DNA from 3 places in the Lactobacillus sp. wkB8 genome. Region 1 is predicted to be linked to each of the others. Evidence: riboswitches for the same ligand, from Rfam matches in the RefSeq annotation. Region 1 holds a riboswitch; each other region holds the start of a gene.
The links. A riboswitch is a leader RNA that binds a small molecule or an ion and turns the genes downstream of it on or off. The one in region 1 is predicted to bind thiamine pyrophosphate.

Region 1 (3,281 bases):
ATAATAATCAATTCCGCTAATTTTATTGGCTTGCTCAACTTGAGCTAAATTCGAGCAAGAATAGCCGATAATCATTTGAGCGCCAACTTCTTTAATGACCTGTCTGATTTCTTCATCGCTTTGACCAACATGAACGCCTTCAGCATGAACTTGTTGTGCAAGCTGAACATCATCGTCAATGAAGAAGGGTACTTGATATGCATAACACAATTGGTGCAGCTTTTGCGCCATAGGGAGTCTTTCAGCTTCACTTAAAGTTGAATTAGGACCCTTGTCCCGAAATTGAAAAGCAGTAATACCTGCAGCAAGTGCTTCTGCGACTATGCCCGGTAATGTTTTACCTTCCGGCACGTCTTGACTGCCACAAATAAAGTAAGCATGTAAAAAATCAGTGTTAAAGTTTTTCATTATTTCTCCTAAATTACTGAGCCCAATGATTTAAAGGGCCGTGACCATGACCAACTTGAATAGTTTCTTTAATGGTTTTAGTAACGTATTTTTTAGCAATTTTAATTGCCACAGGTAAACTTTGACCTAAAGCCAGTTGAGCCGTAATTGCTGCAGCTAACGTGTCACCGGTGCCGTGGGTGCGCTCGGTATGTATTCTGGAACTGCTGACCCAAAGATCGGAACCATCAGCAAATAAAGCATAATCTTTTACTTGATCGGTACTTGCATGACCGCCTTTAATTAGCACATTTTTAACTCCCATATCTTGTAATTTATGAGCTAATTCTGGATATTGATCTTGCATTTGTACCTTAATGCCAGTTAAAGTTTCTGCTTCTGGTAAGTTAGGTGTGATTAAATCGGCTAAAGGCAGTAGTTCATTTTTAACGGTGGCGACAGCATCTTGACTCAATAATGGTGCGCCCCCCTTAGCAACCATCACGGGATCGATGGTAATAGGACCAAAGTCATACTTTTGCAAATTAAGTGCAACTTGGTGGGCGTGAGCCGCATCGCCCAACATTCCTGTTTTACAAGCACGAATGTGGAAATCTTCTGCCAGAGAGGCGAATTGGGCATCGATCATTTCTAAGGGCAGTAAAAACGACTTTTGCACACCTAAAGTGTTTTGTGCTGTCACTGCTACTACTACAGCTGTACCAAATACTTTTTGCATTTGAAAAGTTTTTAAGTCAGCCATGATTCCAGCACCACCACCTGAATCTGTGCCGGCAATAGTTAAAACTTGGGGAAAAGAATTAATTTTTTCAGTCATCATAAAGTTCCTTAATCAAAATCAGCAATTCGTTCAATATCAGCAACTTTTACTTTATATAAATAATCCATGAGATACATGCCAAAAGTACCTGGTCCGACATTGGGATGATCTTGAACTACTAATTGACCAGCACAACTGAAAACTAAAGCACCTATTTGAGCCGCTTCAAAAGAATCGTCAGCAACAGCTGTAAAAGCTGTAACAATACTGGTCAACATGTCACCAGAGCCCACGTGGGTTTTAAAAAGGGGCGAGCCGTTATGTATATGCGCTAGTCTTTTGCCGTCACTAATTGTATCTGTAGGACCGCTGGCAATGACCGTACAATGATATTTCTGAGCAGTTTTCATAGCAATATCATCAATATTACCGGAGCCTAAACCTGCATCAATGCCCTTTGAATTCCACTCAAAATCACCTAAGGCAGCGATCTCACCAATATTGCCGCGAATAATACTCGTATGAAAATCCCACAAAAGCTTATCTGCAATTTTGTAGCGATATTCAACCGCACCAACAGCTACGGGATCAAACACTATTGGTTTATTATATTGTCGTGCTAAATCTTCCACCTTTTTGATGTGATTAATTTGCTGTTTGGTTAAACAGCCAATGTTAACTGTAACAGCGGAAGCCAGCCGCACTATTTCTTCGGCTTCAGCGACTTCGTTACTCATAATTGGTGACGCACCGATAGCATTAACTGCGTTAGCCACATCCTGAACTGTTACAAAATTGGCAATGTTGAAAATAACCGGATTTTGCGCTCGTAATTTGTCTAATAATTTTAACTGCATTATATTCTCCTAATTAACTGCCTTTAAAATTTTGATTAATAAAAAAGCTTTAGCATGTGAAAATGCCAAAGCCTAACAGGTTCGACACGTTCCTACGCAAGTGTTAACTTACAGGTTCAAAGGGTCTGAAATAATTTTCATCTCAGCCAAAAAGGCACCCCTCGTGTTATCGCTTTCAATTATAACGAAATTAATGCTAGATTACAATGTCATGTTTTGTTGCTTAATATGGTTCTGCTTATAATATCAAGCTTTCTTTACATAATCTAACCAAGTATTTTGTCAAGTAAAGCAAATAATTATAGCAGCCGCTTTTTTTAGATCAAAAAATTAGCCAATTACTCGCTGCCTAAATTTTTATGCTATATTATACTAAATAAAATTAATTAATTAATTTTTAATGTTAGGCGAAAGGAGCGGTCATGATGAAAAAGAAAATTACAAATACAGATCGAAATAACGCGCTTCATACACTTTTTATAGAACATAAAATTGATAAAATATTTTTACCTATTGCTGCAGTGTTTGTGGCCTTTTTATGGTTATCAATTTTGTTTAATTTTGCTGTTTTCGTTAAAGTGATTACCGTGGTTTTTGTTGTTGTGCTGCTCTATTTCGCAATATGTACATTTTTTGAAATACATGATTGGCACAAGAGAAAACATGATAGGGACAAATTTTAAAAGTAATTTTGCAAGACAGTTTTAATTTAATTTTCTGAGATTTAAATACAAAAAAGTCCAGTAAATCAAAACTTGTTTGAATGGTGAAACAAGTTCTTTAAAGAACCAGTGACTATTAACTACAAGTGGTTCTTTTCGTGGGTCATTCTTGTGCTAATCGTGACTAACATTGGTAAAAAGGAGAAAGTCAAAGCGTTAAAGACTGCTAAATCAGAATATGACACAAAAAGTAGTAAGCCGGATCCGATAAACTGTGCCACCATTTTAATGATACTAATAACGCCATTGGTAAAAAAGCCCCAAAAGTTGTCTAACTTTTGGGGTTCACCACCTTATTATGGTAATTTATTAGTCTTTTTATTTAAATAAAGTTCAATAAATCTTGGCTACACGCTCTACCAAGTTGGTTCCGTATTCGAATCCGTCTGCTTTAACTATTAGTTGGCTTTTTTCTGGCAGTTGTTTAAACGCCACATTGGTGCCATTATCCAGCCAAACAATGCGCTCGATCTTTTGGGGCGGAAAATTATTAAATACTATTTCTCGCATTTTTTCTCCTCCCAGTACTACGTT
Region 2 (3,281 bases), 600 kb from region 1:
TCTTCAACAATTAAAACGTCACGATCTTTAACATCAGTAGCCAAATCTGAAATAAGTTTAACTTCTCCAGATGATTCCATTTCATCACCATAGCTAGAAACATCAAGAAAATCAATTTCCGCTTTGACATCCATTTCTCTAACCAAATCGGTTAAAAAGAAAATAGCTCCTTTAAGTGCACCTACAATTAAAGGCTTCTTACCAGCATAGTCAGCAGTAAGCTGTTTGCCCAGCTTAACACACATATTATGGATGTCTTCTTCAGTAAACAATTTATGATCAATAATACTATTAATGTTGTCGGTTTTTGGCATTTATCTACCCTTCATTTAAAACAATCTAAATTCCTAATAAATTTGATTATATCATTTTTTGGTCAAAAAAACAGATTATTTTTGTCAATTTACGTAATTTATGGAGCTAATTACGTACAAAAAGTATATATATTGTTAAAAGCAGTAGGATTATTTGCAAATCAGCTTAAAGCACTAGTTTAATTAACTGTGACTTTGGTACAATGAAAGATAAGATATTTTAAGTGAAAGGTCGAATAAAATGGATAAAAAACAAGAAATAAAGATGCTTAAAGCTTTTTCAAACGCTAATTCAACATCAGGATTTGAAGAGGAATTTGTCAAGCTTTTTACTGAAACTGTACATGACTTTGCTAATGTCAAAGTTGACGGCATGCTCAATGTGTATGCCAGTAAAAAAGAGAATAAGCCGGATCGACCAGTAATCCAGCTTGATGCCCACTCTGACGCTGTCGGTTTTATTACGCAAGCAGTTCGTCCCAACGGAATGATTAAGTTTGTTCCACTTGGCGGTTGGGTTAAGTATAATATCCCAGCTTTACGCGTTAAGATTAAGAACCGTGCTGGTGAATATGTGCCGGGAGTGGTTGCTACTAAACCACCGCATTTTATGACAGAAGAAGAAAGAAATAATGTCCCTGATGTAGCTGATATGTCAATAGATGTTGGCTCCAGTTCTCGTGCTGAAACTATTAATGACTATCAAATTGACACTGGTTGTCCTATTTTTGTCGATGTGAAGTGTGAATACAATGAAAAAACCGGCTTATTTTTCGGTAAAGACTTTGACGATCGCTTTGGCGCTGCTGCCATGGCAGATGTCCTTGATAATTTAAACGGTGAAGAAACTGACTTTAATGTCGTAGCGGCACTTTCAAGTCAGGAAGAAGTTGGCTTGCGCGGAGCTTATGTGACTGCCAGAGCTATTAAGCCAGATTTAGCAATTGTCCTTGAATCATGCCCAGCAGATGATACTTTCACACCAGATTGGCTGTCACAAACAGGACTAAAGCGTGGTCCGATGCTGCGTGATATGGATACGTCATTTTTACCAAACCCTAAGTTTCAACAATATGCTTGTGCTATGGCTGATCAAAATCATATTCCGTATACTCGTTCAGTTAGAACTGGTGGCGGTCAAGATGGTGCTGCGATTTACTATGAGAATGGCGCTCCGACAATTGTTATCGGTATACCAGTGCGTTATGAACACTCGCCATATTGCTTTAGCGCCTATAGCGATTTTAAAGCTGCTGTTGATCTGACAGTGGCCATTATCCGTGATTTGACCAAGGAAAAATTAGCTAGTTTTAGTCAATTTTAATAAGTCTAAAAAACTATCTTCAAATTTGACCAGAAAAAACATTTAACTTGTGTTATACTAATAAAAATTAAATAAGTCACTAGGGGTGCCAAAAAGCTGAGAAATACCCTCTGAACCTGAACGGGACAATACCTGCGCTAGGGAAGTGTTCAATTAGTTAATGATGATACTCCTAATGACATGTTAAGTTAGGAGTATTTTTATGTTTACAAGATCATCAAAGTGGAATGTCAAGTCAATCATCTTAATTGCACTGATTGGAATTATTATGGGTGTCATTTATACCTATGGCTTTAATTGGGCATTTAATTTAGTTAAAATGTTACTGGTTCCAACTGGCTTTGCCCCGGTCACAGACACTGTCTTTTCAGGTTTATGGCTTATGGCAGGACCTTTAGCAATGTATTTTGTCCCTACAGTGGGTTCTGGTACAGTTGGCGAATTATTGGCTGCCGTTGTGGAAATGGCAATCGGGGGCCAATGGGGAGCCACAACCATTCTATCAGGAGTTATCCAAGGTGCTACCAATGAAATTGGCTTCTTTCCTAAAAAAGAACGCTACCAAAAATTCTCTTGGAAAAGTGTTCTGACTGGTGCATTTTTTGCTTCATTCGGTTGTTTTATACCTTCATATATTTTATATGGCTGGAGCAAGTTCAGCATGCAAGTCCAAATTGTAATGTTTATTACCAATATCATTTCAGCCCTAGTTTTTGACGGCGTTTTGGTTAAATTGATTACTAACTTATTTGACAACGCTTTAAAACCAAAAATTGATTAGTTAATTAAAAAATAAAAAAGAGTATTGCTAAAAAATGATGTGAACTCTAAATTTATGACAAATTTAGGGGTCACTTCAGAGAAAAGCAAATACTCTTTTTTATTTTTCTTTTTGACTTAAAATCGAATGCACTTTAGTAGTTAACATGTCAATTGCCACATCATTTTTGCCACCTTCTGGGACAATGATATCGGCATAGCGCTTAGTGGGTTCGATGAACTGATGATACATGGGCTTGACCGTATTCAAATATTGTTCGATCACTGAATCAATGGAACGACCACGTTCACTTAAGTCCCGTTCCAGTCTTCTAATAAAACGAATATCATCATCTGTATCGACATAGACTTTGATATCCATTAAATCACGTATTTCTTTATTAGCTAAGACTAAAATTCCTTCAAGAATAATAATATCAGCAGGTTCGGTGTGGACAGTTTCTTTACTGCGAGTATGTTCTTTAAAATCATAAACGGGCATTTCAATGGGTTGATAATTTAAGAGTTCACTTAGCTGTTTCCTAAGTAAAGGAACATCAAAGGCGTCAGGATGATCATAGTTAATATTCATCCTCTTACTCATGGGGATGCCGGTGTTATCCTTATAATAAGAATCCTGCGTCATAATTAAAACGTGTTCATCTTCTTGCATTTGAGCAACGATTTTTTGTGCAATGGTAGTTTTTCCGCTGCCTGAGCCACCAGTAATACCAATCACAACAGGCTTTTCAAGTCTAGACATTATGCCACTCCCTTTTTAATCCTTAAACATTTTACTTTACTTTGTCTTTAATTACCAACAGTTAACGTGAATTTACTTATTCTCGCCAATTTTTTAAAAATATGGTTTAAAATGTGACTTA
Region 3 (3,281 bases), 260 kb from region 1:
GCGACAGGACGTGATCCTAACCATTCTGCTGTAGCAGTGACACAAGGCTTGCTTGACATGATGAACCGCGAGGAACTTGAGGGCGTCTTAGGTCATGAAATTTCTCATATTAGAAATTATGACATTCTGGTTTCTACTATTGCTGCAGTCTTGGTTGGCGTCATTTCATATTTATCGGGAATTGCCAGCCGCTACATCTGGTGGATTGACGATGATAGAGATAGAGACGACAACAACGGCGGTTCTATTGTTGTTATTTTCAAAGTTATAGCTATTTTGTTTGTGTTAATTCTGGGTCCGATCTGTGCCAGCTTAGCGCAAATGGCATTATCGCGTAATCGGGAATACTTGGCTGACGCTTCGTCAGTTGAATTAACGCGCAATCCTCAAGGATTAATTTCGGCGCTAGAGAAAATTGACGGTTCTGCACCAATGAAAAAAGCCGATCCGAGCAGTGCGGGAATGTATATTGAAGATCCATTACGCAAAAGACGCAGTTTTACGCATTTATTTGACAGTCACCCGCCGACAGCGGATAGAATTAAACGCTTGGAAAAAATGTAATAAATAAAGCAGCCTTTTCTAGTAAGGCTGCTTTTATTTTAAGTTGATATTTGCTTGTCGAAATAGTTCTGCACGCATCTGCACGGGCGTTTCATGGTAATATTCACTAAATTTTTTATAAAAGAATGATTTGCCGCTATAACCTACACGAGTAATTATTTCCTTAACAGAGATATCCGGGCGTGCCAGCAAACTTCGCGCTTCCTGCATACGTCTTTCATCAACATGTTCCATAAAACTTTTGCCCGTTTTTTGTTTAACCAAACTTGAAAAATAATTGGGGTTAAAGCCAAAATACTTGGCTGCATCATTAAGGCTGACATCAGTGAAATGAGCATCAATATACTGCTCTAACTCGGTTTGAGCAAACTGATGATTAGTAATCAACCTAGTTTCAGCAGCTAAGTCTTGGCTTCTAATTGCTAAAAATAAGAGCAAATTAAGTTCTGCCATAATTATGTTGCGTGCAAAAAGATTTTGATTGAGATATTCATCAATTACTTTTTTAACTAGATGAGCGGATTTAGACATTGGCGTGCCGCTCATACTTAATAAGCGTTTCTGATTAAAAGCTGTAGTAATTTTTTTAAGTAGACCCTTTTCTTCACGATTCAGTTTAGAGTAATCACCTAGAAAATCTTGCATAGTTAAATTAGGGTCAAATTCAAGTTTAACTAAAATATCTTTATGGCTTGGTTTTAAAATCTCGTAGTTGCATTTCTTCTGTAAAAAAATAATATTACCAGCACCCAAAGTAAGTTCCTGAGCATTAATCCTGGTTTTGACTGCTCCTTTTGCCAAATAAAGAATGGTTAAGCCTGTAGTTTGATAACGATGTATCCCAGTATTACGATTTTCCAAAAAAGCACTGAATAAATTAAAATCTTCATTTCCAGGCTTTATTCTTATCTCATTTGTGTCCGACTTTTTTGAGTCCAAGACACTAGCCAAATATTGTTCTAACTTAACTGCCGCCATTACGTCACCTTCTTGTTTTATTTTTTATTTTCATAAATTTATTATATAGCAAATTGGCAGCTTGCTAATAGATTTTTGTTATTTCACAATTATTTCAGGCCGTTAAAAGCAAGACTAATCAGTCTAGACAATAAAAATTCTTTTAGGTATAATGAAAATAATATCGGGGTGCCGTATAGGCTGAGAATATACCCGTTGAACCTGCTATGGATAATGCCAGCGAAGGGAAAACGAAAGATTTTACGTCGTCAGGTATTCTCCTGACGATTTTTTTGGTAACTAAATTGATTAAATTAAATAACCTCACTTTTTCATACGATAAAGAAAATCAAATATTAACTGATATTAATTTAAAGATTCCTACGGGAGAATTTTCATTATTAGTTGGCCCTACCGGCTGCGGCAAGTCTACATTATTAAAAATTTTAGCAGACTTATATCCTAAATTTGCCGGTCACTTAAGCGGCACTGTGACTTTAGCCGGATTAAAATCCGCAATGATGTTTCAAAGTGCCGGTGAGCAGTTCACGATGGCAACGCCACGTGAGGAAATCATTTTTGCACTTGAAAACTTATGCCTAACCAAAGAGCAGTATGAGAAGCGTCTAAATGAAGCCGTTCAGTTTGCCCAAATTGATTATTTGCTTGATCAAAAAATTAATACCATGTCTGGCGGCGAACAGCAGCGGGTAGCTTTAGCCGTTTTAATTGCAATGAATGTTGACCTTTTTTTACTCGATGAGCCGTTTGCCAGTTGTGATCCTGCAGCCCGCAAGTTTTTGATTGCTAAACTAGCCCATTTGCGCGATCAGGGCAAAACAATCATTGTGAGTGACCACGTATTATCTGGTTATGAGGGCATTTGTGATAACCTGTTTCAATTTCAGGGTAAAAAAATAGTGCAGCTTGCACCAGATAAAAAAGAACAGCTGTTACAAAAAAGTATGACAGCTGCCTCTTATTCTTTTGCTCTGCCAGAACAAAACGAGCCAAATTGTTTTACGCTGCAAAATACCCGGATTTACCAAAATCGTTTGCTTCTCAAGCAAGAGAATTTAAACATTGTTGCTGGTAAAACTACCCTGATAACAGGAGCAAACGGTGTGGGCAAAACTTCGCTTTTTAACGCATTAACTAAAATGTTGCCGTATTCTGGCAGTATCACTTACCACAATCAGGAAATCAACAAATTAGCGACCCGCAAGTACCTGCTTAAAGTCGGGCAAATTTTTCAAAGTGCAAGTGATCAGTTCATCAACGTTTCAGTGGCAGATGAAATTAACCTGAGCAAAAAGCACCGGACTAATTCTTTCTTTACGGATGAGAAAATAAATGAAACACTATCCTATCTTGAACTTGATTCTTTGCTTGATCATGTTGTTTACTCATTATCCGGTGGTCAACAAAAGAAACTGCAAATTTTGTTAATGCTGATCTCTGATCAAGACGTATTGCTGATTGACGAGCCACTTAGCGGACTAGATGCGGTTTCTGCGGGTAAAGTAATGACATTATTGAGAAAAAGCCAAAAGGCCCGCAACCAAACGCTATTAATCATTAGTCACGAATTAACTAATTTGGCTGATTGGTGCGACTATCATCTTGTTTTTCAAGACCAGCATTTAAGCTATACAAATAAGTGAGGCTATCAACAATGAATCCTAGTTTCAAATTTTTTCTGGCACTAATTATTTCATTAGAAATATCCCTTAAGTCCAGTTTATGCACCAATTTGTTAA

Region 2: another riboswitch for thiamine pyrophosphate. It lies ahead of LACWKB8_RS02515 (ECF transporter S component); the one in region 1 lies ahead of thiM (hydroxyethylthiazole kinase).
Region 3: another riboswitch for thiamine pyrophosphate. It lies ahead of LACWKB8_RS00720 (ATP-binding cassette domain-containing protein); the one in region 1 lies ahead of thiM (hydroxyethylthiazole kinase).

The regions. Positions count from the first base shown of each region.
Region 1 covers NZ_CP009531.1:1,823,969-1,827,249, reverse strand. Annotated here, with positions in the region: gene thiE (thiamine phosphate synthase) at 1-411, opposite strand, end outside; gene thiD (bifunctional hydroxymethylpyrimidine kinase/phosphomethylpyrimidine kinase) at 422-1,225, opposite strand; gene thiM (hydroxyethylthiazole kinase) at 1,237-2,025, opposite strand; TPP riboswitch at 2,098-2,197, opposite strand; gene LACWKB8_RS08435 (hypothetical protein) at 2,448-2,708, shown strand; gene LACWKB8_RS09415 (hypothetical protein) at 2,828-2,971, opposite strand; gene LACWKB8_RS08425 (alpha-L-fucosidase) at 3,081-3,281, opposite strand, start outside.
Region 2 covers NZ_CP009531.1:499,010-502,290, forward strand. Annotated here, with positions in the region: gene hpt (hypoxanthine phosphoribosyltransferase) at 1-314, opposite strand, end outside; gene LACWKB8_RS02510 (M42 family metallopeptidase) at 556-1,638, shown strand; TPP riboswitch at 1,710-1,799, shown strand; gene LACWKB8_RS02515 (ECF transporter S component) at 1,841-2,419, shown strand; gene udk (uridine kinase) at 2,519-3,160, opposite strand.
Region 3 covers NZ_CP009531.1:154,140-157,420, reverse strand. Annotated here, with positions in the region: gene htpX (zinc metalloprotease HtpX) at 1-564, shown strand, start outside; gene LACWKB8_RS00725 (AraC family transcriptional regulator) at 598-1,542, opposite strand; TPP riboswitch at 1,697-1,787, shown strand; gene LACWKB8_RS00720 (ATP-binding cassette domain-containing protein) at 1,749-3,185, shown strand; gene LACWKB8_RS00715 (energy-coupling factor transporter transmembrane protein EcfT) at 3,197-3,281, shown strand, end outside.